DNA from 3 places in the Jeotgalibacillus haloalkalitolerans genome. Region 2 is predicted to be linked to each of the others. Evidence: riboswitches for the same ligand, from Rfam matches in the RefSeq annotation. Region 2 holds a riboswitch; each other region holds the start of a gene.
What was found. A riboswitch is a leader RNA that binds a small molecule or an ion and turns the genes downstream of it on or off. The one in region 2 is predicted to bind thiamine pyrophosphate.
Positions count from the first base shown of each region.

Region 1: it holds a riboswitch for thiamine pyrophosphate, as region 2 does, so the genes downstream of both, UFB30_RS11375 (lipoate--protein ligase family protein) here and thiT (energy-coupled thiamine transporter ThiT) in region 2, are expected to answer to the same signal.
Region 3: it holds a riboswitch for thiamine pyrophosphate, as region 2 does, so the genes downstream of both, UFB30_RS01205 (YkoF family thiamine/hydroxymethylpyrimidine-binding protein) here and thiT (energy-coupled thiamine transporter ThiT) in region 2, are expected to answer to the same signal.

Region 1 covers NZ_JAXQNN010000003.1:249,455-259,898, forward strand. The annotation lists gene UFB30_RS11350 (potassium channel family protein) at 1-559, opposite strand, end outside; gene UFB30_RS11355 (EcsC family protein) at 716-1,513, shown strand; gene UFB30_RS11360 (C45 family peptidase) at 1,914-2,996, shown strand; gene UFB30_RS11365 (phosphotransferase) at 3,225-4,124, opposite strand; gene egtB (ergothioneine biosynthesis protein EgtB) at 4,282-5,448, shown strand; TPP riboswitch at 5,813-5,912, shown strand; gene UFB30_RS11375 (lipoate--protein ligase family protein) at 5,982-6,815, shown strand; gene lipA (lipoyl synthase) at 6,812-7,753, shown strand; TPP riboswitch at 7,768-7,873, shown strand; gene tenA (thiaminase II) at 8,140-8,826, shown strand; gene thiM (hydroxyethylthiazole kinase) at 8,819-9,583, shown strand; gene thiD (bifunctional hydroxymethylpyrimidine kinase/phosphomethylpyrimidine kinase) at 9,580-10,404, shown strand; gene thiE (thiamine phosphate synthase) at 10,394-10,444, shown strand, end outside.
Region 2 covers NZ_JAXQNN010000006.1:61,901-72,344, forward strand. The annotation lists gene UFB30_RS14340 (M3 family oligoendopeptidase) at 1-379, opposite strand, end outside; gene recQ (DNA helicase RecQ) at 750-2,900, shown strand; gene UFB30_RS14350 (TspO/MBR family protein) at 2,952-3,707, shown strand; gene UFB30_RS14355 (hypothetical protein) at 3,773-4,102, shown strand; gene map (type I methionyl aminopeptidase) at 4,328-5,080, opposite strand; gene thiT (energy-coupled thiamine transporter ThiT) at 5,497-6,069, opposite strand; TPP riboswitch at 6,178-6,279, opposite strand; gene UFB30_RS14370 (FUSC family protein) at 6,388-7,410, shown strand; gene metH (methionine synthase) at 7,595-10,444, opposite strand, start outside.
Region 3 covers NZ_JAXQNN010000001.1:231,531-241,974, forward strand. The annotation lists gene phnE (phosphonate ABC transporter, permease protein PhnE) at 1-677, opposite strand, end outside; gene phnD (phosphate/phosphite/phosphonate ABC transporter substrate-binding protein) at 689-1,594, opposite strand; gene UFB30_RS01190 (energy-coupling factor transporter transmembrane component T family protein) at 1,867-2,562, opposite strand; gene UFB30_RS01195 (ABC transporter ATP-binding protein) at 2,534-3,913, opposite strand; gene UFB30_RS01200 (ECF transporter S component) at 3,906-4,478, opposite strand; gene UFB30_RS01205 (YkoF family thiamine/hydroxymethylpyrimidine-binding protein) at 4,471-5,061, opposite strand; TPP riboswitch at 5,143-5,246, opposite strand; gene UFB30_RS01210 (hypothetical protein) at 5,534-5,701, opposite strand; gene UFB30_RS01215 (helix-hairpin-helix domain-containing protein) at 5,717-5,905, opposite strand; gene UFB30_RS01220 (hypothetical protein) at 5,923-6,423, opposite strand; gene UFB30_RS01225 (ring-cleaving dioxygenase) at 6,591-7,568, shown strand; gene UFB30_RS01230 (hypothetical protein) at 7,675-7,866, shown strand; gene UFB30_RS01235 (esterase/lipase family protein) at 8,131-9,672, shown strand; gene UFB30_RS01240 (hypothetical protein) at 9,741-10,163, opposite strand; gene UFB30_RS01245 (hypothetical protein) at 10,178-10,444, opposite strand, start outside.

The sequences.
Region 1 (10,444 bases), on a different contig from region 2:
GATTTTGTCCATTCCATGCGGAGCTGACAATCTCCGTTCCGCTTTTACCGATCCCGCTGACACTCTGGGCAAAAGCTCTTTTCTGAGTAACCGCACTTAAAACAGATAATAGATAGGTGACAGCAAATGTAATAGAAAACATACCTGTACCAGTTGCGATGATCGTCATGACTTTCCAGTTATCGCCGTTTGGAACGATTTCCCCGTTTCCGAGTGTGAAAAAAACGTATCCCGTAAAATAAATATGATCCATAAAATCAGCAGGCAGCCCATATTGCGTATTAAACAGTGCACCATAATGGCTGGCAAAAATGAACGTCCACCCAGTCCAGAACAGAATGACCCAGACAATAATGGTCATTACTAAGATAAGTGGTCCTGCAAGACTCAGCACTTTGGAGTTTCCTCTGCTAATGTTCTTCATTAACCGCCAGATTCCATTTGATAATTGATTTGTGACAGGACCGGCACCACCTTCAATCCACAAGGTTGTCCAGATAAAATCGATCAGGGTAATCACTAATAGAATGATGCCGAGCCACATCGTCCATTCATTCAATGTCTGACCCTCCTTCATAAAATCTTATAGTGTGCTATTACCTTAATCTCTCATTTTAAACAGGAAATAGAAGTGACGCTGGCCCGGTTATGTTAAAGCGCTTTGAAACCGGGAAGGATATTCATACGTACAGAATATAAAGGATGGTGCATTACAATGGAATCAAGAGCTTATCTGGAAAGTGAATTAGATCGAATCAAAAAATGGGAAAAGGATCAGGGTGGCGGATGGTTTTGGGATAAACTGATGCGACTGCCTTTTAAAGTGCTGGACAGGCTGACGCCTAAGTTCATTCAGAAAAAAATCGGTGTGCTGCTCGATGAGATCGGGAGCTTTATTCAGACTGGCGGGCGCTACCTTGCCAGTGAAAAGAGAGTTTACCGGTTTTTTGAAAACACAACGGGACACCGTATTCAATCGAAAGACGATTTTCAATATGTACCGCTTGAGGATATGAAAAAAGCCTCGCAAAAGGTGGCTACCCGTATGAAAAATACTGCGACCGCACAGGGTGCAAGCACTGGTGTCGGCGGCATTTTCACACTGGCAATTGACATTCCGGCAATCCTGACGCTGTCATTAACCACGCTTCAGGAAATTGCCCTGATGCACGGCTATGACCCCGATGACAAACTGGAGCGTGTCTTTATTATTAAGTGCCTTCAGTTTTCAACAGCAGATGTCGTCGGGAAAGAAGCTATACTAAAAGAGCTGTCAAATTATCATTCAGGCGAAAAATCAAATGATGTGATCTCACAGATTCAGGGATGGCGCGAGGTGACGCTGACATTCACGGAACAGTTCGGTTTAAAAAAGCTGCTTCAGATCGTCCCGATTGCAGGCATTTTAATCGGCGCGCTGATTAACAGAACAATGATTGATGAGCTTGCAGAGACCGGCACGATGCTTTATCAGAAGAGGAAGATTATGGAGCGGCTGCAGGAAGCGGCGTAGGACGGTCGATCCCGTCTCGATCCCGTACTCGGCTAGCGGTTTTATGACGGCCGATTGATGAAATACAACGTTCGATCCGGAGAATACAGCACTTAACCCGGGTGTATCACTACCTCAATCAAAAAAACACAGCACTCAACCCAGGTGTATCGCGACCTCAATCGGAAAAACACATACTTCACCTGCAGGTTTGTGATCACTGCACCAGCACTCTTGATGCCTTAGAGAAACGAAAACGCCGTTTCTTAAAAGCATCAAGAGCGATGGTGCAATTTTTTTACCGTTATCACAACTATATATCCTCCAGCAGTCCTGCAGGATAAATCAGCCCATCTACCTTTTGCATTCCACTTCAAACTCTTTTACACTAAATCCATAACCAGATACTGGAGGCAAAGCGATGAAATCTGTGCACAGTGATATTCTGCAGTTCAGGGGAACACATTATGATTTTGGTGTCTTTCAGGGGGAGAAACTGAAAGATTCACTTACCGTTAAAAATAGAGAAAAGCAGTGGAAGGTAAGGATTCCGCGTTTTACTGTGAAGGAAGAGGAAGTAAAAGAGGCCATTACAAAAGTGACGCCAGGGATATGGGATGAGTTGATCGGACTGCGTGATGCGCTTGAATGGCCGATGGAGCGTGTGATGATGGAGTTCGGAGGGTACCGGACGGATTATAAGCGTTCCGGCTGCTCGATTTTAACCGGAGACAATTATCTGATCAGAAATTATGATTATATGCCGAAAACTTATGAAGGGCGCTACAGCTTTTTTCAGCCGACTGATACAGGCTACGCAATTGCAGGACCCACCCAGCGCATTACCGGACGTATGGATGGGATGAATGAGCATGGGCTGACCATGGGCTATAATTTTATGCATCGTAAAAAGCCTGGGGACGGGTTTATCTGCTGTATGATCGGCCGGCTGATTTTAGAGGCGTGTGCAAATGTCGATGAGGCGGTGGCGATGCTAAAAGAGATCCCGCACCGTCATTCATTCAGTTATACAGTCCATGATCGGAGCAACCGGACTTATGTCATTGAGACATCCCCGCGCGGTGTGGCTGTAAGAGAGTCAAATGTGTGTACGAACCATTTTGAAATCATGAAAGAAGAAAACAGAAATCATCTGGTAGATTCAATGAAGCGGCTGACTGCGATGAACAATCGCCGTGAAGAGTTGAAAACAGCATATGATGCATTCCGTTTGATGAATGATTCAGATAAAGGTGTATTTTCGGATCTGTACAGTCAGTGGGCCGGCACGATTCATACAGCGGGCTATCTGCCAACCGAAATGAAAACCTGGTTCGCGCTCGGCGGTGATCAGGAACCTGTGGAATTTGATTTTGCAAAATGGCTGGATGGGGAAGATATTTTGCTTGAGAAGATTACTGGAGAAGTAGATACGGATATTCCGTTTGTGCATATGGATGAAGGTGCTTACTGGAGCGCCGGGAAAAAGAAAGCTGTGAAATAAAGAGGATGAGAAGCCTGGTGGACAGGCTTCTCTTTTTGATTTTGACCAATGCAGTCAACATGGCTGATACGACGTTCAATCCGGTGAACATGACAGTCGGCGGGTGCAATACAAAACTCAACCCGGGTGTATCGCTACGTCATAAGCCGGAATAGCACCACCGCCTGGAAGAAACACAACATTGGAGCGCCACCACCCCCCGCATACATCCACTGTTCCTGTCCTCCTTCACTCAAGCGACTTCTCAAGCCCGGCCAGTCCCCATCTCAGTACATCCTCATCATTCGTATTTGCTGCGTAACGTACAAGAACCGTCATAATGAAAACAGCCTTAAACCGTGCCAGCTCCTCTGTGCGGGCATCAATATCGCCATATGCCTCAAAAAACTCTGCGCGTACTGCTTTTGACATACAGGCAAATCCAATTGACAGATCGGCTGCCGGATGCCCGATATGCGCATCTCCCCAGTCAATAATCCCAACGAGCCTGCCGTCACGCACAATCATGTTTTTCGGATGCAGATCGCCGTGCAGGGGTACCGTGCCGGCGGGGTTCTCCCATTCTTCAAGCTGCTCAATATATTGTTTTAACTTTTCATATAATGGTTCAGGTATCACTGAAGCTGATTCTTTAGCAATCTCGTAAAAATGCTTTTTCCGGAGTTTTGAAGATAGCCGGTGCAGGTGATCAGGGTCTGCGTCTACCTGATCAACAGGCAGTGCATGTAAGTTTTTCAGAAAAGCACCAAGCTCTTCGGCATGCTGATGCAGAAGGTCCGTATCGGTTTTTTCAGTTAAGACCCGTCCTTTGATGTTTGAAAATCCGACATAAGGATAATCTTCACTTTCTGACTCCTTATAAAAAACCGGCCTCGGATATTCAAAGCCTCCATTAAATCTTAACTTCACAAGACTTCTGAGCATCCGGTTTTCAAACTGCATCGCTTCATAGCCAAGCTGCCGGCGTGGAAATCTGAACACAAATTCCCCGTTCACCTCATACACCGTATGATCAAAACCGGAACCGCAGGGTCTCACCTGTACCGGTTGCAAATGTGGAAATGCACGTTCTATCTTCTCTTTTGCTTTCTCCTGTGACACTGGATGTGTCGCTTCCCATGGATTCAAATCGATCACTCGTTTCATTCGCTGATTGTATAAATTTCATCATACAACTTTCCAGCAGGAATCTGAAGGAGATAACAATTATTTCTAAAGTAACGTGTACTTGATTCTGCTGAAGGGAATAACAATCATTAACATTACATATGAAGGGGAGAAAATGATGAGCGTAACTCAAACTAAAAATATTCAGCAGATGTTTCAGGAGATTCGTGCGTATAGTGAAAAACTCGTTGCTGGAATGGAGATTGAAGATTTTATTCTGCAGGCAGACAACTTTGTCAGCCCGACAAAATGGCATCTGGCTCATACCACATGGTTTTTTGAAAAGTTTATCCTGACAGAGTTCATAGAGGGATATGAACCTTTTAATGAACAATTTTTCTATTTGTTTAATTCATATTATGAGACGGTGGGAGAGTTTCATCCACAGTCAAAACGCGGGCTGATTTCCCGTCCGACTGTTAAAGAAACACTTGCCTACCGGAAGCATGTGAATGAGCAGGTGAACAAGCTGCTTGATACCACTGAAATGACTGATCATTTATATGATTTGATCGAAATGGGTCTGCAGCATGAACAGCAGCATCAGGAGCTGATTCTGATGGATATTAAATATAATCTGTCATTTAATCCGCTGTATCCTGCATTGTTTGAGCAAAAAGCACCCGTCGGCGGAAAGGCACCTGAACTGACATTCACTCCTTTTGAAAAAGGGATGACAAGAATCGGTACGGATGCAGATGAATTTGCTTTTGATAATGAAACACCGTGTCATGATGCTTATCTGAACGGTTGTCAGATTGCAAACCGTCCTGTGACGAATCGTGAATATCTTGCATTTATTGAAGACGGAGGTTATGAAAGGGCTGAGCTCTGGTTATCGGATGGCTGGCAGCTGGTGAAAAAAGAAAAGTGGTATGCTCCGCTTTACTGGGTGAACAAAGATGATCAATGGTCGTATTTTACTCTAAGTGGTCTGCAGGCAATTGACTGGGAAGCGCCTGTGACGCATGTCAGCTATTATGAAGCTGATGCTTACGCAAGGTGGGCAGGAAAGCGTCTGCCGACTGAACAGGAATGGGAGCATGCGATGAAGGGGGAAGAGGTCAGAGGAAACTTTATGGATGATGACCGCTATCAGCCGGATGCTGCTTACAGCGGCTCAAAGTTTGAAAAAGTGTTTGGTGATGTATGGGAATGGACGCAAAGTCCCTATACACCTTACCCGCGCAGTAAGCCGCTTGATGGCGCACTTGGTGAGTACAATGCTAAGTTTATGTCCAACCAGATCGTCCTGAAAGGCGGATCATGCGTGACGCCTCTCTAGCATATCAGGCTGACGTACCGTAATTTCTTTTATCCGCATATGAGGTGGCAGTTCAGCGGGATCAGACTGGCAGATGATCCGGTGGAATCTTAATCCTTAAACATCCTGCCGAACCTTTTGGCGGGGTGTTTAGCCTTTTGTCCTAACACGTATATCTTTCGGTGTGATGATGCCCTGTTATTGTGATAGTACAGAATTTGAATAGTACAGATAAAATATTTTACGGAGCTTATAAAATAATAATGGATACGATTACAACAGAAAAATGTGTAGTCTGTATTAGTGTGAAACAGTTACTGTAACACAAAAATATTTTTGCGTTATAGGAGTGACTGTGATACTCTTTAACTGACAATTTCATTAATTTATTTACTGGGGGAGCCGAGTGGCTGAGACAGTCTTTAGCTGAACCCTTTGTACCTGATCTGGATGATGCCAGCGGAGGGAAGTATGCTTACATAGTTACGCGCATAAGCCGCTTCCTTTAAAAGGCAGTGGTGTTTTTTTATGTAAAAGAAGAAAGGAGGCAGACGATGAGTGAAACATGGTATTTTCTTGATTCCGGTCATGGCACACCGTCATTTAATATGGCGATGGATGAAGTGCTGATGAATTGGCACAGTGACGGAAAGATCCCGCCGGTACTGAGATTTTACGGATGGAAGCCCGCAGGTATATCAGTCGGCTTTTTCCAAAAGGTCGGTGGCAGTATAGACCTTGAGAACGCGAAGAAGTACGGCGTTGAGCTTGTACGCAGGCAGACCGGTGGCAGAGCAGTTCTGCACGATGATGAGCTGACGTATAGCGTGCTTGTATCTGAAGATCATCCCGCAATGCCAAAGTCGATTAAGGAAGCTTATCTTGTCTTATCAAAAGGCATTCTTGAGGGATACCGTGCGCTTGGTATTCCGGCTGAGTTTTCGATTCCAGAGGAGAAACAGAAGCAGGCCGGTTCAGCCGTCTGCTTTGAGGAACCATCGTGGTATGAACTGATGGTTGATGGCAAGAAGGCAGCCGGCAGTGCGCAGACGCGTAAAAAAGGTGTAATTCTTCAGCACGGTTCGATCCCGATCTCTATGGATATCGAAAAGTTATTTGACTTATTTATTTATCCAAATGAAAAAGTAAAAGAGCGTGCACGCCGCGCATTTACAAATAGAGCCGTCGCGATTAATGATGTGCTTGAGCGTCCTGTTACATTTGAAGAAGTGAATCATGCATTTAAAGAAGGGTTCATGAAAGGGCTTGAGATTGACCTGGAACCTTTTACACCGCCAGAAGAGATGTTAAGAGAAGCAGCAGAGCTTGAGAAGAAGTATCGGAGTGAAGAATGGAGTTATAAGCGGGAAGGGAGACAAAAAGTATGACAAATGCAAAAGAACATGTACGTAAACCGGAATGGTTAAAGGTAAAGCTGAATACGAATGATTCCTATAAGAAGCTTAAGAAAATGATGCGTGAGAAAAAGCTGAACACAGTATGTGAAGAGGCGAAATGCCCGAATATTCACGAGTGCTGGAGTGAACGGAAAACAGCAACATTCATGATCCTTGGGGACACCTGTACACGCGCATGCCGCTTCTGTGCTGTCAAAACCGGTCTGCCGAATGAACTTGACTGGGGCGAGCCGGAGCGGGTAGCAGAGTCTACTGAAATGATGGGCCTAAAGCACGTTGTTGTCACAGCGGTTGCACGTGATGACCTGAATGATGGTGGCGCAGCTGTATTTGCTGAGACTGTCCGTGCGATCCATCGCCGTCTGCCAAGCTGTACAGTGGAAGTATTACCATCAGATATGAAAGGTGATTATGAAAGTCTTCATACGCTGATGGACGCCGAGCCGGATATTTTTAACCACAATATCGAAACAGTCCGCCGCCTGACAAAGAGAGTGCGCGCGCGTGCCACGTATGATCGTTCACTGGAACTGCTTGCACGTGTAAAGGAAATTGCGCCGAACATCCCAACGAAATCAAGTATCATGGTTGGTCTTGGTGAGACAAAGGAAGAGCTGATTGAAGCAATGGATGATCTGCGTGCACACAATGTGGATATCCTGACACTTGGTCAGTATCTGCAGCCGACGAAAAAGCATCTGGATGTTGTGCGTTATTATCACCCTGATGAATTTGCAGAGCTGAAGGAAATCGCGCTTTCAAAAGGCTTCAAGCACTGTGAAGCAGGGCCAATGGTGCGTTCTTCATATCATGCGGATGAGCAGGTAAGTGAAACATCAGCACAGCGCCGGATTAAGTATCTAAAGGGCGTTGAAGCAGATGGCAGAACAGTAGACAACCTGCAGTAATAACTGAATACAGCTTGACCCACTGGGGGAGCCGGTTAAACCGGCTGAGACGGACTGTTGTCCGGACCCTTTGAACCTGATCTGGATCATACCAGCGTAGGGAAGTGGACGTATATGTGAACCTTGTTATATACGCCGCTTTCCAATATTGGGAAGCGGTGTTTTTTATTTGGTTTTGTTAAAGCTGGCTGATGATTGCAGCTCCAGGGGGACTTCACGACCGGGCGGTGAGTCCGCAGGCTTCGCCATGGCCTCACCTGTCCCTTCCTGCCATAGGAGTCGCTCCCTGCAGCGAGAATCACCAGCTGTGCAAGTTCAATAATGGTTTTAATAATACTTATTTAGTAACTGGCTTGGCAGATTTATTAAATGAAGGAGGAATCATTATGACTTTTTGTTCAGAAGTAAGAGAGGAATGCAGTGGGCTTTGGGAGGCAAGCTTTACGCATCCTTTTGTAAAAGGGATTGCAGACGGGACACTGCCGCTTGATGTATTTAAGTTCTATGTGATGCAGGATGCGTATTATTTAACCCATTTTGCGAAGGTGCAGGCAATTGGGGCTGTGAAAGCGGAAGATCTGAAGACAACAAAAAGCTTTGCACACCACTCAGAGCAGACCTGTGCAGCAGAGCTTGCGCTACATGAATCCTTTATGGAGCTGCTTGGCGTAACAGAAGAAGACTGGGCGTCATTCGAACCATCTCCGACTGCCTATGCCTATGTGTCACATATGTACCGGGCAGCTGATGGAAATCTGGCAGATATACTTGCCGCGATCCTGCCGTGCTACTGGCTTTACTATGAGATTGGCGAACAGCTGAAGAATAAGAAGCCGGATCATCCAATCTATCAGAAATGGATTGAGACTTACGGGTCTGAATGGTTTGGTGAACTCGTGAATGAGCAGATCAACCGAATGAATGAACTCGCAGTGGGGCTTTCTGAAAAAAGAATCGGAGAGTTAAAGATGCATTTCAGAAGAAGCAGCTATTACGAATGGAATTTCTGGGAACAGGCTTGGACGATGGAGTTTTGGACAATTCAACCAAAGGAGCGTGTGACACATGATTAATCAGCTAAGAGAAAAGAATCCGCTGGTCCATTGCATCACGAACTATGTTGTCGCTAATTTTCAGGCTAATGGCATGCTGGCACTTGGTGCATCGCCGGTGATGGGGGATGAAGAGAAAGAGGTTGAAGAGCTGGCATCGGTTGCTGATGCGCTGTCACTCAATATCGGTACGCTTCATCAGCGTTCAGTTAACAGTATGATACTGGCCGGCAGGGCTGCAAATAAAAAAGGGATTCCTGTCGTGCTCGATCCGGTTGGCGCAGGGGCAACCTCATACCGGTTATCAGTGATAGATGAGATTTTAATCGAAGTGAAGATTACGGCGCTCAGATGTAATGCGGGAGAACTGGCAACGATCATGAGAAAAGACTGGTCTGCTAAAGGTGTGGATGCAGGGGAAGGCGAGGGGGATCTAACTGAACTGGCTGTGGAGGCTGCAAAAAAATACGGCTTCATTGTTGCTGTAACAGGCCCTGTGGATATTGTGACTGACGGGCAAATCGTACATGAGATTCATGCAGGACACGCCATCATGTCGTCAGTTACGGGTATGGGATGCTTACTCTCAAGCGTTACAGCAGCTTTTCTGACTGTTGATCAGTCAACAGACGCTGTTGCGGAAGCTGTTCAGTATTACGGGGAAGCGGGTGAAAAGGCTGCCAGGATTTCTGACAGCCCGGGCAGTTTCAAAACAGCATTTATTGATGCAATGTTTTCACTCAATGAAAGCAGGCTTCAAAAAGGAGGCAGACGATGAAACAGGTACTGACGATTGCCGGATCAGATTCCGGAGGCGGAGCGGGCATTCAGGCGGATATTAAAACTTTTCAGGAGCTTGATGTATTCGGGACCTCTGTCATCACAGCAGTCACCGCTCAAAATACACGCGGTGTAATAGATGTTGCACCGGTGCCAATTGAAAATATTGAAAAGCAGCTGCAGGCTGTCGGTGATGATTTTGATATTGCAGCTGTCAAAACCGGTATGCTGTTTGATGCTGTAACGATCCGGACAGTGGCGGATTCGATTAAGCATTACAACTGGCAGCGCCTTGTTGTAGACCCTGTCATGATTGCCAAAGGAGGGGCGAGTCTGCTGAAGGAGGAAGCAAAAGACTCACTGATTAAACATCTTCTGCCGCTTGCCACGCTGGTCACACCTAATATTCCTGAAGCTGAGGCATTAAGCGGCATTCAGATTTACAATGAACAAACAAGACGGATGGCTGCTGAACAAATTCTTAAGAGCGGTGCGCAGGGTGTTCTCATAAAAGGCGGACATGGTGCAGACCCGGACTTTACAGAAGACTTTTATCTTGATCAGCATGGAGGCTCACTTGTGCTGAGATCCTCACGCATTCAGACAAAGCATACGCACGGCACCGGCTGTACATTTTCAGCAGCGCTTGCAGCAGAATTTGCAAAAGGAAAATCCATAGAAGAGGCGTTTCTGACTGCGAAGCAATTCATTCAAAGTGCAATTGAACATTCATTAAATATAGGTGCCGGTCATGGGCCGACAAACCACAGCGCTTATCGTCATTATGCGCAAAAGGAGATGATCAGATATGTTCACTAGGCCTGCTGTTTATTTTATTTTTGGTACTGCAAATACCGGG
Region 2 (10,444 bases):
CATCCCACACCTGATCCTCTGTTTTAGAAAGCTTCTGCTGAAATGCCTGGAACGCTGAACTGAAGTCAGCTCCCATTGATGTGATTTTCCCGCGAAGAGCACCTGCACCTGTATCGTTCATATCCTGTGCTTCCAAACAGCTTGCAAATGCGCTTGCCTGATAAACACCCATCATAATCCCTTTCGCTTCCTGAATATGCTGATACACAAGATAGCTGCTGTCAGAAGAAGTTGGCGTCTGGAACTGCTCAACCTTTTTAGCAAAAATCTCAATTTTTTCTCCATATGTATGTAAATGCTGCTTCAGTTCCTCTGATTCACTTCCACCCTTGAAAAACACATCTAAATCCCATGTTTCCGGATATGTCGCTGTAGACATCGTTATTCCCCCTGTTTTTAATATTCTGAACACTGCAAGTACTATCTTAACACAATACTTCGCCATTCGAAACACTTACTTTCTCCTCACTAACTCCTATCAAATTCATGATAAAATAACAGAATGCATGATTTTGTCGAGCGATTATTTATTACTCATATTGACTAATTCCAGACTATTTTATATGCACAGCGAAGATCGGAGCGTAAGGCGGCGACTCCACCGGGATATAACGGACAGGCGAGACCCCGCAAGGCGAAGCCTGAGGAGGCTCACCGCCGTTCCCGGGGAAAGCGTCCGCCTGAAGCGCAGATCGAACGCCAATCGCTATAACGCGAACAAACTGCAACACATGAAAGGATGATTCACCATGATGAACGAGGCACAGCAAGTCCTCCATACATACTTCGGATACGACTCTTTCAGACCCGGCCAGGACCGGATGATCGAATCCATACTTGACCATAAAAACGCACTTGGCATCATGCCGACCGGCGGAGGAAAATCCCTCTGCTACCAGATACCCGGCCTTGTCATGGAAGGTACTGCACTTGTCATTTCACCGCTGATCTCACTGATGAGAGACCAGGTGGATGCATTAAATGAAAACGGCATTTCTGCCACTTATATCAACAGTACATTATCAGTTGCTGAAACGATAGAACGCCTGCAAAACCTGCGTGAAGGCCGCTATAAATTCGTCTATGCAGCACCTGAGCGTTTTGATTCCGCCTCTTTTTTTAATGCAATTTCAGATATCGACCTTTCACTGATTGCTTTTGATGAAGCGCACTGTATTTCACAGTGGGGGCATGATTTTCGTCCAAGCTACCGGACAATCGTTGATACAATCAGACTCCTGCCAAACCTGCCAGTTTTAACAGCATTGACTGCAACAGCGACAGATAAAGTAATTCAGGATATTACAGACCTGCTTTCAATTAATCCGGACCATATTGTAAATACCGGTTTTGCGCGTGATAACCTGTCCTTTCATGTTGTAAAAGGTGCTGACAAGCATTCATTTTTAACCAGCTTCTTAAAAGAAAAGCAGGATGAAACAGGTATCATCTACACAGCTACCAGAAAAGAAGCGGATCAGCTGACCGGCTGGCTGAATCAGCAGAATGCGAGTGCTGTCTGTTATCATGCAGGGCTCTCTGAGGATGAACGGAATGAAGCACAGCGTCAGTTTATCTATGATGAGGCAAAGCTGATTGTTGCAACAAACGCATTTGGCATGGGGATTGATAAAAGTAACGTGAGGTTTGTCATTCATTATCAGCTGCCGATGAATATGGAATCATATTATCAGGAAGCCGGACGTGCCGGGCGTGATGGGGAGCCTGCAGATTGCTACCTGCTTTACAGCCCGCAGGATTCCATGCTTCAGAAATTTTTAATAGAGCAATCCATTGCCAATGAACGTAAACGCAATGAGGAATACGCAAAGCTTCAGCAAATGATTAATTATTGTCATAGTCACAGCTGCCTGCCCCGCTTTATTCTTGAATATTTTGAAGACCATCAGATGACTGCTGACTGCGGTCACTGCAGCAGCTGTCTCGACAGTCGGGAAAAAACAGACCGCACCAGAGAGGTTCAGATGATTCTCTCCACAGTAAAAAGAATGGGAGAGCGCTTTGGTACAGGGATGACTTCAAAAGTGTTAAAGGGCTCACGCAATAAAAAGCTGTTAGAAGGTGGCCTCAATCAGGTTACCACTTATGGACTGATGAGCCAGAAATCAGAGAAGCAGATCACTGAACTGATTCAGCTATTAATTGCTGAAGGCTATCTCGCGTTAGAAGGCGGACAATATCCGATACTCAGACTGACACAGGATGCTGTTCCTGTATTGAAAGGGGAGCAGGCCGTCTGGCTGAAATCCGGATTCCAGCTTCACCAGCAGCAGGCTGACTATGATGAGGCATTATTCGAAGAGCTCAGAAAAGTGCGCTCCATGCTTGCCAAAGAGCATGCCGTTCCGCCGTATGTTATTTTTTCAGATGCAACGCTGCGTGAAATGGCTCAGCACTACCCTGAATCGGAGGCTGAGATGCGCAGCATTAAAGGTGTCGGTGAAAGAAAGCTTCAGTCGTACGGGACACCATTCACAGAAGTCATTGCTGCCTATATTAAGCAGCATGGAAAAAATAAAAATATGGTGCCGGTCCATGATCAGACAGCTGCACCCAAACAGCCGGAAGTAACTGCAGACCCGGATCAGCCAAGTCACCTCTTCAGTTATGAGCTATATCAGGATGGAAAGTCTATCTCCGAGATTGCCAAACTCAGAGCGCTCACAACACAAACAATTGAGCGTCATCTGCAAAAAGCATATGAAGAAGGTCATCCGCTTGATTTTGAAAAGTGGTTTGATGAAGAAACGGAGCGACTGATTCTTTCAACCAGAGACGAGATGGAGGTTCCGGGACTAAAACCTCTAAAAGAAGCATTACCTGAAGAAGTAAGCTATCTCCAGATAAAAATGACACTTGTAAAAAACCAGCTGGTGTGAAGGATTTTTTTCTGTCTGAAGGGAATAGGATGACAGACAGGAGGTTTTTACATGAAACAGTTTTGGACTAATTTCTTTGCGCTTGCCGCCGTGATTACCGTTAATGCACTGGCAAATATCCTTCCGATTAACGGACAGACAACAGGCGAGATTTCAAACCGGCTGAATGTCTTATTCACACCGGCAGGCTATGTGTTTTCCATATGGGGGTTGATCTACATACTGCTTGGTCTATGGGTCTTAAAAGGCGCATTCAAATCTCAGAGAAAAAGAGAAGTATATAAGACGACTTCCTTCATGTTTCTGATCAGCTGCCTTTTGAATATTTCCTGGATTCTGCTTTGGCACTATGAATTCTTCCCTGTATCTGTCGCAGTCATTGTCGGCTTATTAATCTCAATCATTATTATTTATGCAAAAATCAAGCAGACAAAGCACAGCTTTTTTGATCTTCTTCCCTTCTCTGTCTATATGGGATGGGTCAGCGTAGCGACTGTCGCAAACACCGCTTATACAGTAAATGAAGCCGGATGGGACGGGCTCGGGATTTCATCACCTGTCTGGACGATCGCACTGCTGTGCATTGCAGCTGCACTCGCACTCGGTATCCGCTATAAGGAAAGCGACTGGATTTACCCGCTCGTATTCATCTGGGCGTTTATCGGCATTGGCGTGCAGAATGAAGGTGAAGAGTCTGCAGTCGTATTTACCGCTTATGTTTTAAGTGTCGTGATCTTTATCGGACTGTTCATCTTCCGCAAAAAGAAAAAATCCGGCTACAGCAGCAGGAAACTTTCTTTCAAATGACCGGGCAATTCTCTCTCTGATAGGTTAGAATAGGTAAAGAAGATTTTTTGAAGAGAGGTTTTATGTTGGACGGGCAGTTATTATTTGCAATGTTTCTGGTCACACTCCTGGTGGGACCCATATTAATGACGATTTCAATTGTATTTGGGCTAAGAAAAAAAGTGAAGTGGCTATGGATCATCAATGCCGCTTTTCTGATGATTACGTTTTTTATAACAGCTTACTACCTGCTGCAGATTGATGAGATTGCCGCGCAAAATCCTGCACCCGGCGGAACCGGCGTACTCGTGATGCTATTAATTTCATCATGGATATCAATTCCTACAGCCATTTCATTCTTTCTGCTTGCGGCTGCGATCTTCATGGAACAGCGCAAAAAATCAAAGTCACAATAAAAATAACAGCAGAGAATGCGTCAATCTATATTTATTATGTAAAAAATCATATTACAACCTTAGTGCAGCGAAGCGTAAGGCAGCGACTTCGGGACGAATAGAAAAAGCTGAGACCCCGCAGCCAAAGGCGAGGAGGGCTCAGCAAGCTCCGTCCGGAAAGCGTCCGCGCAGCAAAACAATTGTAAAAAAAGGATGAGACAATATTTATTTGTCCCATCCTTTTTCTTATGCCTTTTTCGATTCTGTTAAAATAATCGGCTCACCTTTTGTAATCACGATTGTATGCTCAATCTGTGCAACAAGGCTGCCATCCGGCGTTTTATACGTCCAGCCGTCATTCTGCTCTTCAACAAAGTCTGCACCTGAAGAAATAAACGGTTCAAATGCAAGCACTGTTCCCTCTTTTAACAGTTCATTATCCCATGGATCATGATAGTTCAGAATATGGTCCGGTGCTTCATGCAGTGACTTTCCCACGCCGTGACCAGTCAGGTTCGTAATAACCTGATAACCGTTTTGTCTTGCAACACGTGATACTGTCTTTCCAAGCTGGCTCTTTTTTGAACCGGCTTTCGCTTTTTTCAGTGCCAGTGTAAAAGCCTGTTCTGCAGTTGCACATAACTTTTCAAGTTCTGCGTCATGTCCAACCACAAACGAAATACCCGTATCAGCAAAATAACCGTCAAGAGAACCTGAAACATCAATGTTTACAAGATCTCCCTCATTGATCACGCGGTCACCCGGGATTCCGTGTGCCACTTCATCATTTACACTGATGCAGGTGTAGCCAGGAAAATCGTATTCTCCTTTAGGGCCTGAAATGGCTCCATACTGTTCAAATTTCTGTTTTCCTATTTTATCAAGCTCAGCAGTTGTCACACCGGGCTTTGTTGCTGCACGCATTTCATCGCGGATCTCAGCAACGATTGCGCCGATTTTTTTCAACGCTTCTAATTCTTCGTTATTCTGTACGATCATACCGATTCTCTCCTTGCTGTATAATGGTTCACTATATCATATGTATGAAGGGAAATGCATGAATGATGCTGACTTTTGATAACCGTTTAATTTCCGCTCCAGCCGGAGGCTTTCCGGACGGCGGTCGCTACTCGTCCCGGAGTCCCCGTCTTCCGCTCCAATTAAACTTAGTTATTATTAATGTAAGTTAGTGAATTTCAAATATAAATATTTAGTTTTGATATTAATTATAACCTAAGTGTAGCGGAGCGTAAGGCGGCGACTCCGGCGGGATATGACGGACAGGTGAGACCCCGCAGGTGCGAAGCGTCCGAGGAGGCCCACCGCCGGCCCCGCGGAAAGCGCCCGCCTGAAGCGGAGTGAAACGATTAAGAGGATGCGACACTATGTCACATCCTCATTTGCATACATATAAGTTAAGCACTTGTCATCTGACGGTTGGTTGCAACTCTTGGGACTGAAATCAGCAGCGTTGCCATGACAATAGATGTCAGGATGAATGCAGGGCCCATGTAAGAGCCGTTATAGCCAAGTGAGAACAGCCATGCCGGTACGCCTTCGCTTCCCGATCCGAAAAAAATAACGCCGGCAAGGAAGTGGCACACGAATCTCATTAATGCCCCGATAAATACACCGATTGTAATGTACGTAGCTGCTTTCTTCATAGCGCCTTCTTCAAGTGAGCGTTTTACTGCTCCTGCAAACAGACCTGCAAATCCAATAACCGTAAATGCCAGCGGGTAATCAAGAATTCCCTGAACAGGATCAATGATATACGCTCCGAACATTGTCTGCAGCAGACCTACAAGAAATCCTGTCAGCAGGCCCCCTTTTAAGCCCCAGCGAAATGCCATCAGTACGATTGGGACCATCACAAAACTGATTGATCCGCCCTGTGGCCAGAGACTGAAGGAAAACTGGTCAAGGATAATTCCGATTGCAGAAAAGATCGCAACCTCCACTAGAAATAATAACTTTTTACGCTCCATTTTTTCTTCCTCCTATTGCGAAATTGATGCAGCTCGCACAGAGGGGAATTCAACGGGCCACTCCATATAAAAAAGGCCCCGGGGATAGAAACCCGGGACCCTGAAAAAGTCCGTTTCCATCCACATTCCTGCGTAAGCATTAACTTACAGGTTCGAAGGGTCTGAACAAATTGTTCACTCTCAGCCAATATGGCTCCCCTTGTGGAAATTGCATCTATTAATATTGTAACTTATATTCTGAATCATGTCATCTCCCCCACATTTTGTATGCTATACTATAACACGTCTTATTTACTCAGAAAGGAGGTCCCATTTCACATGCAGTGGTTAAAGAAAAGATTTATAGGCGGCAGGATACTGAAAACCGGTGTTGCGGTATTTTTAACTGCACTGATCTGTCAGTTGTTTAATTTACCTGTGGTTTTTGCAGTCATCACAGCAATTGTCACAATTGAACCGACAGCAGCCGACTCTATTAAAAAAGGCCTGATCCGTTTTCCTGCATCTGCAATCGGGGCCTCTATTGCGATGCTCGCCACTTTTCTGCTGGGCGATACAGCGATTACATATACAATTTCGGCCGTTTTGACGATCTGGATCTGTTATAAGCTGAAGCTTGATGCAGGTATGCTGGTTGCGACACTTACAGCAGTCGCAATGATTCCCGGCACAGAAGATCACTTTCTGCTTGAATTTATTAAGAGGCTCGGAACAACCGGAATCGGAATTTTAACGTCAACACTCGTGAACTTTTTACTGATGCCGCCTAAATATAAAGATCAGATTATTTCACTCATTTCAGGCGCACAATCAAAGCTCACTCAACTGCTCGCTGAAAGAATGAATGAACTGCTGGACCAGAAAAACTCACCAATGAATCTGGAATCCGCATCTAACCAGCTTCGCACCCAGCTTGACCGTGCAGATATGTTTTGCAGATTCCAGCTGCAGGAATGGCACTATCATTCATATAAACGTGAGGAAATGAATGAGATTCAGACACTGCAAAAAAAGATTTATCTGCTGAGGCAGCTGTCTTTTCATTTAGCAAACCTCATATCACTGCCATCAGATGATGCACCTGTGTGGTCAATTGAAGAAAAGCATGCCGTCCGTACACTTGTATCACAGCTCAACAACCGGATTATCAGAACGGGTGAACAGGAGCCGATGGACGCCGATGCTCTGGCGCTTCTGCGACATGAACTAAAAGGTGAGACGGATGAAGAAGAGCTGCCGGATAAAAGTTATATTTATTTTGAATTATTGACGATTCATGCACTGTTAAAGAAGCGCAGATCTTTTGTGAAGGTGCCAAGTGCGAAGCCGGAGGAGCTATAATATTAGTACATGCGAAAAGCCGGGGATTGCTCCCCGGCTTTTCATAGGTCTAAAGATACTTTTCTAAGAACATCCCCTGTTTTTCTACGAACCATGCATGGTTTTCTAAGAACATCCTCTTTTTTCTACGAACATACATTATTTATCCACGAACAGCAGTCATCTTTCTAAGAACCAACAACAACTACATCACATTAAAATACCTCGCATCAGGATGCGCAAACACAATCGCAGACACACTTGCCTCAGGTTCCATCATAAAGCCGTCTGTCAGCTGAACGCCGATCTCCTCAGGACGGATCAGCTTAAACAGTTTCTCCTGGTCCTCAAGCTCAGGACACGCCGGGTAGCCGAATGAGAAGCGCTGCCCCTGATATTTTGCACTGAAGCGTTCCTGCATTGTAAAGTCAACCGGATCCGGGAAGCCCCAGCGGTCTCTCATCTGCTGATGCAGCAGCTCTGCAAAGCCTTCAGCTGTTTCAAGTGCAAGTGCCTGAAGCGCATGACTTTCAAGAAACCTGCCTTCTTCTTTGTATTGCTGTGCTTTTTCGCGGATTCCCCTGCCGGCAGTGACAGTAAAGAATCCAACGTAGTCCATTACGCCGCTTTCTTTTGAACGGAGATAATCAGCGAGGCACAGATATGGTGCTCTTGGCTGACGCGGGAATGTAAAGCGTTCAATCTCCTGACCCGTTTCAGGGTGATAGATAATGACATCATCACCTTCACTTTGAGCAGGGAAGAACTGATAAACAGCAGCAGGTGTAATTAATCCTTCCCGCTTCACATCTTCAATGAGATGATCTACGGTTTCTTTCACCTTCAGTGTTTTTTCATCTTTTTCTTCAAGCAGCCTTGAGATTTTTCCTTTCACACCAAGGTGATGACCAAGGAGCATCTGCATATTGATATAGGCTTCAACGTGAGCGACTGAATAAGAGCTGATCACGTGGCGCTTTGTATCATTTGGTACAAATACCGTTGCTTCTGCTACAGACGGTTTTTTAAGCACACCTACTGCTGCTTCCCTTGTTGGTCTCGGCTCCTGTGCCTGAAGCTTTTCCTGTTTGGCGAGAATTTCTTCGCTGAGCTTTGCACGCTCAAGCTCATCCTGCAGCTGGTTGGCAAGGCTGAGTCCGTTCATGGCGTCTTTTGCATATAAGACGAGTCCATCATAATTGTTTGAGATCTTCGAATCTACAAATTTACGTGACAGGGCTGCACCCCCAACCAGGATTGGTACTTCAAGTCCTTTTTCACGCATATCCCCGGCAGTAATGACCATTTGCTGCGCTGATTTAACCAGCAGACCTGATAAACCGACAATATCCGGTTTTTCACGTTCAATCGCCTCAATTAACTCAGGCGGCGTTACTTTGATCCCGAGGTCCACTACCTCATATCCGTTATTACTTAAAATAATTTCAACGAGGTTTTTACCGATATCGTGCACGTCTCCTTTAACGGTTGCAAGGATCACTTTCCCTTTGGAAGAAGACTCATCAGTTGCTTCCATATGCGGTTCAAGGAAGGCAACGGCTGCTTTCATCACTTCAGCACTCTGGAGCACTTCGGCAACGATCAGCTGATTATCATTGAACAGTCTGCCTACTTCTTTCATACCCGTCATTAAAGGCCCGTTAATGATCGACAACGGCTCATCAAACTCTTTTAGTGCCTGTTCCAGGTCGGGAAGCAGTCCTTCTTTCGTTCCTTCAACGACATAATAGGCTAGCCTTTCATCCAGCGTCATATCCGGAAGATCAGAAATGGTTTCTTTCTTTTTCCCACGGTAAAATGCCGTGAAGTCAGCGAGTGTTTCGTCAGTGGTTTCAAATAAAAGCTTTTCAGCCATTTTGACTTCTTCAGGATCAATGGAGGCAAAGCGTTCAAGCTTTTCTGTGTTAACAATCGCATAATCCAGACCAGCGAGTGTACAGTGATACAGGTATACAGCGTTTAACACTTCACGTCCAACCGGCGGGAGACCGAATGAAACATTACTGACGCCCAGCACAGTCTGCGTCTCCGGAAAGGCTTCTTTAATTAACCGGATCCCTTCAACTGTGGCGTTGGCGGAACCGATATACTGCTCATCACCTGTTCCGACCGGGAAGACAAGCGGATCAAAAATAATATCTGTCGGATCCACACCGTAATCTTCTGTTAAAATTTTGTAGGAGCGTTCAGCAATTTCAAGCTTTCTTTCAGCTGTCACACCCATTCCTTTTTCATCAATCGTGCCGACAACCAGTGCGGCACCGTATTGTTTGGCAAGCGGTACAACTGCATCAAAACGTTCCAGTCCGTCTTCAAGGTTGATTGAATTGATAATTGACTTACCCTGTGAATAGCGCAGCGCCTTTTCAATGACCTTTTCGTCAGTTGAATCAATGACAAGCGGCACTTTAACTTTTTTAACGACTTCCTGCATAAAGACTTCCATGTCCGCTTCTTCTTCACGATCGGGGTCCGCAAGACAGATATCAATGACATGCGCACCCTTTTTCACCTGGGCGCGTGCAATTTCAGAAGCCTCTTCAATTTTACCTTCTGCGATCAGGCGCTTGAATTTTCTTGAGCCGATGACGTTTGTACGCTCACCGATCATCAGCGGGCGCATCGACGGATCATCATAGATCAGCGGCTCAATACCGGATACCGTGTGCTCTTTTTTAGGCTTATGTCTACGCGGCTCATAATGCTTCATGGCTTCAGCGATCGCTTTGATATGTGCAGGCGTTGTCCCGCAGCAGCCGCCAACAATGTTCAGCCAGCCTTTTTCAGCAAATCCGCTCAGCTTTTTCGCAAGGGTCTCAGGTGTTTCATGATAGACACCTTCTTCATCAGGCAGTCCGGCATTCGGATAACAGCTGACATAAGACTGATTGATTTCTGAAAGTGAACGGATATGATCCTGCATAAACTCAGGTCCTGTTGCGCAGTTCAGCCCCACGGATACAGGGTTCATATGCTCAACGCTGATATAAAAAGAGTCTATTGTCTGACCCGCAAGCGTTGTTCCCATCGGCTC
Region 3 (10,444 bases), on a different contig from region 2:
AGTGCGACGGCGCTATATTGAAAAGTTTTGAAATCATTGAACAGGCGCTGACCAATTCCGCCGCCTCCGATGAATCCGAGGACAAGAGAGGTCCGGATTGCCACTTCAAACCGGTAGAAAAAGTGTGACAGCACATTCGGCCAGATCTGAGGCAGAATGCTGAACAGGTGAGCCGTCCAGCGCTTCGCACCTACTGCCCGCATTGCTTCCTGAGGACCAGGGTCAGCTGCTTCAATCAGTTCTGAAATCAGTTTCCCAAGCACGCCGACGTTATGAATCATAATCGCAATGACAGCAGGAAATGGTCCGAGTCCAAGCATGGTCAGTAAGATGAGACCAATGACGATCTCAGGCACCGAACGGATAAAGCTCAGGCTTGTTCTTAAAAAGTAAAAAAATCCTTTTGGTGCGGTGTTTTTAGCGGCCAGAAAGCTGACCGGCAGTGCAATCAGTAGTGCCAGGAAGCTGCCGAGAAACGCCATCGCAAGCGTTTCTCCTGCGTCCTCAAGCATAAGCGGCAGCTTTGAGGTATCCATTGGGAACCATTGGCCCAAAAACTCAATCATATTTCCAAAGTCACGGAACTTGGAAAGATCAAACTCAGTCACACGCATGCTGAGTAATACAAAAGCGGTCAAAATAGCGGCAAGAGCAATGTGTTTTTTCTTAAACCACAAAGTAACCAGCTCTATTCAGCATCTAAAATGCCCTGTTTTTCTGCAGCATCCAAAATGCTGTCATAATCCTCAGGTGCTGCCTCTGTAAAGCCTGATGCACCGAACGCATCCAGAATTTCAGGGTCCTCAATCGCTAAAAATGCTTCCTGCAGTGTATTGATCGTCTCTTCATCTGTACCTGCAGTAACAGCCCATGGATACTGGAAGAGGGGTTCTGACGTCCAGATCACTTTTAGCTGACTGTCATCAATTTTCCCGGATTCAATCAGCTGGTTGTAGATGGCACTGTCAATTGCGCCGGCGTCAACCTGACCGTTTTGAACAGCGAGTGCCGTTGCATCGTGAGAGCCGGTAAATCTGACTGTACTGAATTCGTAGCTGTCTTCTGATTCATAGACACCACGGTCCTGTAATTCAATTGACGGGATCAGTGAGCCTGATGTTGAGTTCGGGTCACCGAAAGCAAAATCTATCGCTGAAGGATCGCTCAAAAGGTCTTCAATAGACTCAAAAGGCTGATCCTGGTGCGTAATGATATAGGAATTGTAAAATGGTTCACCATTTACAAGCTGTGTAATGATAGCTTTTGCGTCGCTTCTTTCCTGGGCGATCACATATGTCAGCGGTCCAAGGTAAGCCATGTCAATCTGATCAAAGTTCATCGCTTCCACGACACCGTTGTAATCAGGGTACACGTCAATTTCAGTTTCTCTTCCAAGTGCGTCAGTAAGTACTTCCTGCAATTTATTCATTGCGCCTTCCATTTCGCCCTCAGTCTGGGCAGGGATGACGCCGATTGTAAATGCTTCATCACTTGAGCTTTGTTGGTCTGTGTCCTCGGTTTCTTCAGCATTGCCACATGCAGCAAGCGCTAGAGCAGTTGATAGTGCAGCCGCTGATAACATCATTTTTTTCATTGATAATTCCTCTTTTCTGTCTGATTTTGAACAATATATAAATTTTATGCTTATTTAGAGGAGGTGTAAAGGATTTGTGGGGGTGTGAAAGAGGTAGGTTCTTAGATTAGACGGTGATGTTCACAGAATAGAAGAAGGTGTTCTTAGAAAAGCGGGTGCGGTTCGGAGAAAAAACAGGGCCGTTCTTAGAAAAAACATCTCCCTTCGTAGAAAAGTGACATTAGAACCAAGCCAACTTCATCAAAAAACAGCCGGCCCGCGCCAGCTGTTTCTCATAAAAACCCTGCTGCCATACTTCCGCAAAGCAGGACTAAAAACAAACCAATTCCTGCTGCATCCGCCCGGCTGACAGTAATCTTCCGGTAAAAATCGCGTTTGCCCTCACCGGTAAAGCCGCGCGCTTCCATTGCAAAAGCGGTCCGCTCAGCCTTCCGAACAGCGCCTGCAAGCATGGGAATCAGCACGTGCCGCATCGCCAGCACCCTTTTAACAGGAGACTTCGGTACTTCAACGCCACGAAGCTTCTGTGCCTGTCGAATCTGAAAAAACTCGTCCTTTAAAACAGGGAGAAATTGATAGCCGACCAGGATGCTGTAGGCGATCTTAGGAGACAGCTTCAGCTGCTGCATCAGGCTCAGAATAAAATCCACAGGCTTTGTGGTAAAGACAAAAAGCAGTGACAGGCTTGAAAAGGCAAGTACACGAAAGCTTAATGACAATGCTGTGCCAAGCGTACTGTCTTCATTGCCAAAAACAAGTGTCGTCCAAAAATAGCCGACTGCGCCAAGCAGGAAAGGGAGCATCATCAGACTCCACGCTTTCCAGGACACTTTCGCAAAAAGCAATTGAATCAGCACGACTCCGCTGAAAAATACAAGTGGTGTCCACGGATTAAAAAAGAAAGCCATTGCAATCATTGAAACAGTGATCGCAATAAACTTAACCGAAGGATTCATGCGGTTGATCATGCACATCACCTCCATATGGCGGACATAAGCGATGCTGCTCAAGCAGCTGCTGATCCTGCCAGACTGCACGGGGATTAAATGGACCGCTCAGGCTTCCTTCATGCAGCAACAGCAGTGAATCTGCCACGCGGTCCGCAAAATTCATATCATGCGTCACAATTAAAAATGTGATGCCTTCATTTGCACGTGACACGATCAGGTTTTCAAGCTCACGTAAGGCTGCTTTATCCTGCCCGGCAGTCGGTTCATCCATCACAATCACAGGACGACCGTCACACAGCATAGCCCCGATTGCTGTCCGTCTTTTCTGACCATGACTGATCGCAAAAGGGTTGGACTCACTGACCACAGTAAGATATAACCGCTCAAGCATGTCTTCAACAGACTGCCCTCCGCCAAATGAAAGCTCTTCCCGGACTGACTTTGTTAAAAACAGAAATTCTGGTGACTGGGGCACATAGCCGATTCTTTTCGGCTGGACAGTCCCACCGGTCGATTTTAACCCGCACAATGCTTTTAACAGCGTCGATTTCCCGCTGCCATTAGGACCTGCAAGCACTGCGATTTCCCCTTTTTTCAGTGAAAAAGTGACCGGTGAAACAATTGGCTCGACAGCCAGTTTTTCAGCAGACAGAAGAATTTGATCTGACTGTACCGGCTTCCTTGCGACTGACGCTTCAACCTGTTTCGACGCAGTCATTTGCCACTCCCGGTCAAAGAAGTCACCCCATAAAGCGACTTGGTGATCAATCGCTATTACTGTCAGGTTTCCTGTGTCATGGAGGTCGCGCAGCCACTTAACAAATTCCCGGGCGGTCACCGGATCTAAATGAGTCAGAGGTTCATCAAGCAGAAGGACCTCAGGCTCCAGCACCCATGCACATGCGGTTGCGACACGCTGCTTCTGCCCGCCTGAAAGTGTCTGGATAACTGAATCTCTGAAGTCCTCAAGCCCGGTTTCCCGTAAGACCTCTTGGATCCGTCCGCTGATCTCAGATGCAGGCACCTTTACATTCTCAAGTGTAAAAGCGAGTTCTTCTTCAACTGTCTGCATGCAAAACTGGCTGTCAGGATCCTGAAAAACAGTTGCAATCCGGTGATTAATTTCCCCCGGCTCATAGTCAGCCGCTGCTTTCCCAAACAGCTCGATTTGACCGGTGACAATGCCATCGCAATTTTCAGGGTAAAGGCGGTTGAGCAGGTACAGAAGTGAAGACTTTCCGCACCCGCTCGGACCTGTAATCACCACACGCTCCCCCGCGCGAATATTGAAATCCACATTTTTAAAAACAGGCAGTTCGTCATCCGGAAAACGGAATGACACATCCTGCAAAGAGATGACGTTATGCATGTGCATCACGCTTTGTAATCGAATAACCTCTCAGTGATCCTGTCGCAAGCAGTGCGTCTACGAGATATTTCCCGCCAATCCCTGCAATGATCGAGCCACTCATCACACGAATCACAAACATCAGCAATACATACTCTGTACTTAACGCTGCAAATCCGCCGAGTAAGTAACCATACACAAAGCTGAATACAGCAGCCCCGGCGCCAGCCATCATATAGATCCCTAGGTTAAAATAGCGGTACCTTGTCGCTGCAAACACAGCTTCAGCACCGAGTCCCTGAATGACCCCTGCTAAAATCAGGCGCGGTCCGACTGCATTGCCAAGCATGACTTCAATCGCAGCGGCCATTGTCTCGGGAATTACTGCAGCACCAGGCTTTCTGATGATTGCCATGACAATAATAGACACGATAAACCAGATCCCGAAGATCCACTCATATGCAATCGGTCCGATCAGTGAGGCCCAGATGTTTCCGACATGTAAAAACAATAAGTAAATGATGCCGAAAACAACAGCAAACAACGCCATCAGCACGACTTCCTTCAGCTTCCAGCTCTTAAGCATGGTGATTACCCTTATGAGATGGACTGTTGATACTCATGGATACAGTCATCACTAAATGACGGTGTTCATCAGACCTTGCGTGGCCGAATGTCTCCTCGTAAAAATCAAATACCTCATGGATATCCCCGTGAATGCCGCTTGCATAATGCATCGAATCATTGAATACACCGCGCTCTTTCGCCCGGTCCACTTCCCTGTAAATCACACTCATATAATCAGGGTTATTCATCGGGTACAGGGCAAACTGTGAAGAGACATACTGCTTTGTATCGTCATGATTATGTACTTCAGGGTCAGCTTCCATATAGGAATCGCCTGCCGTATCACCCGGACAGCCTGCTGAAAAAGTTGCATTGACCGCTACATGTTCCCCGGTTTTAGCGGCATGAAGCGTAATTGCTTTGATCACATTGAACACATGCTGCTCCTGTCCGCGTATCACCGTTGATACATCATCTGTATGCTTCCAGACGCCTGTCAGATCAGTTGCCTCCAGTGCGCCTTTTATTACCGGAATAAAATCTCCAGTCATTGGGTGCAGTGAAAAACGGCACCCCACAATTTTGCTTGTTCCACATTCCATTTTGTATTCCTCCCAGAGCAGTTTTTGCACAAAAAAAGACCACATCCGCGTAAGATGTAGCCACTGCTCCTGATATAAAAAAGAGAAGTCACTACACTTCCTCACGCAGGTATTATCCTGATCGAGTCATAAGGGATCGGAGCTAATGCTCACATCTCAGCTAATTCGCACCCCTAGTGCAGATAACGGTATTTAATTTTCTGTGCACGACCACTATATCACCAGAGAATGGAATGTGCAACACTCGAAAAATCTAATTAGAACCATATTATACCTTTTTGTTAAAAACTTTATTAAATTGGCTCTGTTAAAGTTGGCTGTTGATTTCCGCTTCAGGGGGACGCTTTCCGCGGCCGGGCGGTGAGCCCGCAGGCTTCGCCATGGCCTCACGCGTCCCTTCCTGTCAGCCACCGCCTTACGCTACAACAATCAGCTGTGCAAAAAAGTAAGATGGATTTTAATAATGGGGACATTATTCCCTCGGTTCAAAAATCAGCACGCCAATTATCGCAATCACCAGACTGAACAATACGGAGTAAAACCAGTGACGTCCCTGAGTTGTGTGATTAAGGATGTTCATCAGGGCACTGATACAAAAGGTCACAAAAAACACGAAAAGGATCAGAATGATTGTCATCATGTTAATCGTCTCCTCTTAACTGTTTTTAAATATGTCAGTCCCGCCAGCTTCTTTCAGCTGACGAATGGTTTTTGGACCAACGCCGTGAAGGGAAAGAAGCTCTTTTTCCGTATACTTTTGTATGTCAGTCATTGTTTTAATACCTGCCTGAGCGAATGCACGCTGTGAGGGTTTACTTAAGCCGGAAGGTAAATCGCCTGTCACGTCTGCTCATCTCCTTTTTAAAAAAGCATGGTTGGCAGTTCTTCAAGCCGCTGGTCTGTGCTGCGTGTGATTTTCAGTGAATAGCCGGGTTTTGAATGTGCACTCCCGCGTACGGTCAGTGTTCTTTTGCGGTCAGCCATTTCAATCGTCAGCCACTTACGGCCGGCATCTGACGTTTTAATACACTCTGAAACCTCGCTTGCTGTCAGTAAAATGATTTCCGTGTTCTGAAGATCTTCTTCACCGCAGATAAAAGCAAACAGGTATTGGTTGTCATGCTGGCTGCGAAGCGTTTTTTCCATTTCTGTATCGTAAAAGGAGAAGGTCCAGATACGGGATTCTTTTTTAAAACGGGGGGTAAACGAGTATTTAGCATAAATGAAATAACTGTCGATTTCATTTTCAAGCGCATAAATTCTCCGGTCGTGACCGCCTTCTTTCATGACAGGTGAGAATCCGCGATTGACGAGATGAGACAGCAGCGCACCAAAGTAAAAATCGACTTTGGGAATACTCATATCATTGCTCCTCCTTTCAGGTAAGGGTAGTTACTCCTTATTATGAAGCACTTTCGGGTGGATTTACATTTTTAACACTTGAGCAGTCATAATTCTTGCATTCAATCTGGAATCATTAGATGCTATGGGTATGAAAATTGCACTAGAGGAGGTTCATGATAATGTCCATTAAAGAACTGAAAGGAATACATCACGTTACTGCGATTACAAGCAGTGCTGAGAAAAATTACGAGTTTTTCACCAATGTACTCGGGATGAGGCTGGTCAAAAAAACAGTGAACCAGGATGATATCCAGACGTATCACCTGTTTTTTGCTGATGATACAGGAAGTCCCGGGACAGATATGACATTCTTTGATTTTCCAGGCATTCCAAAAGGAAATCACGGGACAAATGAAATTTCAAAAACGTCATTCCGTGTACCAAGTGATGCCGCGATTGATTACTGGGAAAAGCGGTTTGATCGCCTGAATGTGAAGCATAAAGGTGTGCAGGAGCAGTTTGGTAAAAAGACCATCTCCTTTGTTGATTTTGATGATCAGCAGTATCAGCTGATTTCAGATGAAAATGATCAAGGTGTTGAAGCAGGGACGCCGTGGCAAAATGGGCCGGTGCCGCTTGAGTATGCGATCACTGGATTAGGACCGCTGTTTGTCCGCGTTGACCGCTTTGATTATTTTAAAGAAATGCTTGAAAAGGTGTTGCTGTTTAGAGAAACAGCTGCTGAACAATCATTTCACTTATTTGAAGTGGGTGAAGGTGGAAACGGTGCGAGTGTGATTGTTGAACATAACACCTTTTTACCGCAGGCACAGCAGGGGTTTGGCACAGTTCACCATGCCGCATTCAGGCTTGAAGATAGAGCCATGCTCGATGACTGGGATGAGCGGATGAAGAGCTTCGGTTTCCCGACATCCGGGTTTGTTGACCGTTTCTTCTTTAAGTCGCTGTACGCAAGGGTTGCGCCGCAGATTCTGTTCGAATTCGCAACAGATGGCCCGGGTTTCATGGGAGACGAGCCATATGAAACGCTTGGCGAGAAGCTTTCACTGCCACCGTTTTTAGAGCCGAAACGTGACGAGATCGAAAGCAAAGTAAGGCCGATTGATACGGTGAGAAGTACGAAAAAGTTTGAAAAAGAATAGTGAGTGTGAGCCGGATATCTGAGGGGATATCCGGCTTTTTTATGCAGGGTGAAGCGGGCGTGCGGCGGTCGGTGGAAACGACCACGGAGCAGCGGGATTACAACCAGTGGCAGGAGTGATTGCTACAGAACCCCGGGTGTATCGCTACAAGCTCAGCGGGGAAAGCTACAAACTCTGGCGGAAAAAGCTACAACCTGAGCTGAAATCACAACATTCAGCCGGCGCATACCGCCATCCCGTTGAAATGCCCTTGGGAAACAATCTTTTGTTTCTTAAAGGCATGAAGCGGGTGTGGTGAAGCAATTTTTTTGTGTGGATACGACCATAGAGAAGCGGGATTGGTACAAGCTGCGGGGGTGATTGCAACAAGATTCCGGGTGTATCGCTACAAGTTCAGCAGGGAAAGCTACACTGTAAACAGAAATAGCGACAATCAGCCGTCCCATCCCACACATAAATAAATAATAATTTAATTATTCAAAACATACAGGATTTACCTTCCGGGTGTCGAAATACTTAGGTGGTCGGGGTTTCCCGGTACAGCTTTAAAGGAGAGGATTAGATGAAAAAAACGCTTTCCCTGTTAATTGCTGTGTTCCTGCTTCTGTCACTGCCGTCTGCCGCTTTTGCCGGAGGATTTAAGACGCCTGGTAACTCACTTGTTCCAGGTACAATCAGTATTGGTGAAGCCCCTGCTTACATAGACCCTGCAAAGCCTGTTGTTGTATTTGTTCAGGGTCTGACGAATGATTCGACCGTTTGGTATAACGAAAATGATATGTACAGCCGTGCGCTTGCGGCGGGTTATGAAACAGCTTTTGTTGAGCTGAATGATTCCGGAGGCACGCCTAAAAGTTATTGGGATAATGGTGAGATGCTTGCAGGTCAGCTTGAAGAGATCTCTGCTCATTTTGGCGGAAAAAAGCTGGTGATCGTTGCGTTTAGTAAAGGGGGCGTTGATACTCAGGTTGCCCTGATTCATGAAGGGAAGTATCCGCTTGTCTCGAATGTCATTACGCTCAGCTCACCTCACTATGGAAGTGAGCTTGCCAACCTGGCGAATAGTACATCTCTTGGCTGGCTTGCGAGTCTGATTGGACAGAATAGTGAAGGTACTCAGAGTCTGCAGACTGGTACAATGAACTACTTCCGTTCGATCACTGATAACCGCTTTGAAGCATCACAAAACAGTTATTTTTCTCTTGCAGGTACACGCACCGGACCTTTGTTCAGTGCTTACTGGTTTGGGAGCGGTTTCATTTCAGGACCAAATGATGGGGTTGTATCAGTTGCAAGTGCTCAACTGCCCTACGGTAGGAGTCTGGCTGTCGGGAACTGGAATCACGGTGAGGTCAATAAGGGATATAATACCCTGTCGATCTTCCAGCCATATCTAACGACACAGCGGGCTGCTGCATTCTCTGATTTTAGCGCAATGGAAGCAAGGGAAGACGAAACCGGACCGCTGGATACTCTTATAAGAGGCGGGGCACAGGATGGTAAAGCGTCAGAGAGTTTCTATGTAGAGGATGAAGCAGAAAGCCTTGTGATTAACTGGATGAGTGCCACACCGCATAACACGGTGACGCTGAAATCTCCTAAAGGGCCGGCACGGGATTATGAGGTGACGGCTGATGAGGATGATACGATGTTTTTTGACGGAGCTTATCATCATACGATTGAAGTATCTGACCCTGAAGCCGGGAAGTGGATCGCAGAAACTGTAACGGAAGAGGAATCTGCTTATGCTTTAATGGTCACTTTCCAATCAACATTAAACGATCAGCTCGCGCTTGAGCCTGCTGGAAATAAGCGGAGCTGGGCTTTAGAAGCGAACCTTGGCTTAAGAAATAAAGCGCAGCGTCATGCAGAGATCGAGATGTTTAGTGAAATAGGGTTTATTCCGGGTAACGGTAAAGGAAATCAGCGCTCTGGTCAGCAGATGCGTACATTTAAGCAAAGCGGAAAATCTGTGACGATTCCTTCAGAAGAGGGTACCTACAATATGACGGTGGAAGTGGAAGGCACTACGCCATCCGGACAGAAGTTCCAGCGTACAGTGATAGAGTCTGTATTTGTCGATAAGGAAGGGTTCGCTTACTAAAAATGATACTCATGTTGTTTCTGCACAGCTGTTGATATCCGTCTGAAGCGGACACCAACAGCTGTTTTTTAATACCTGTAGGAAATGAAAATAATCAGACTGACAATGGCGTAATAAATCATGGAACAGGCAGGCAGCAGCATTTGCCATTCTTGAACAGGGAGCCCGCACAGTGCCGGACTCTGCAGTACTTCTCCAAGCATCAGACCCATTATACTTCCCATACTAATATGAATCGCTCCGGCGACCCCGGCTGAAGCATAGCCTGAAACCGCGCCACAGAGGTAGCCTGCTATTAGAAGTACGCCCCATAACCAATCCCCTTCAAACATCAGAACGAGTGGCAGCGTGATGGTCAATCCTGCTCCGCCTGTGATGAATGTTACCACAGTATTAGTGAAACGTTCTGTTAACGTAAATCTCTTTTTTAATAATAAAGCTGTATGAAAGATCAAAAGTGTAATGGCTGACAGGAAAATCGCTTCCGGCATAGCTTTCACTTCCTTTAAGATTTCACCACAGATGTTAAAGCGAGTGCGATCAGGCAGACATATATGATTTCAAGCATCACCGGAAGTATGGTTAATCCTCCTGCAGCAGCCCCGATCATCGGCCCCATCAACCCCATCATAAATCCGTTAGAGAGTCCGGTCAGTGCTGTCTGGCCGTCATAGAACAGTCCGGTTACTGCACCCGTCAGTCCTCCCGCAACAGCTGCAACCAGCGTCAAAAAGACAAAATAGAATGGGAAATAATCAATGATGACCATGCC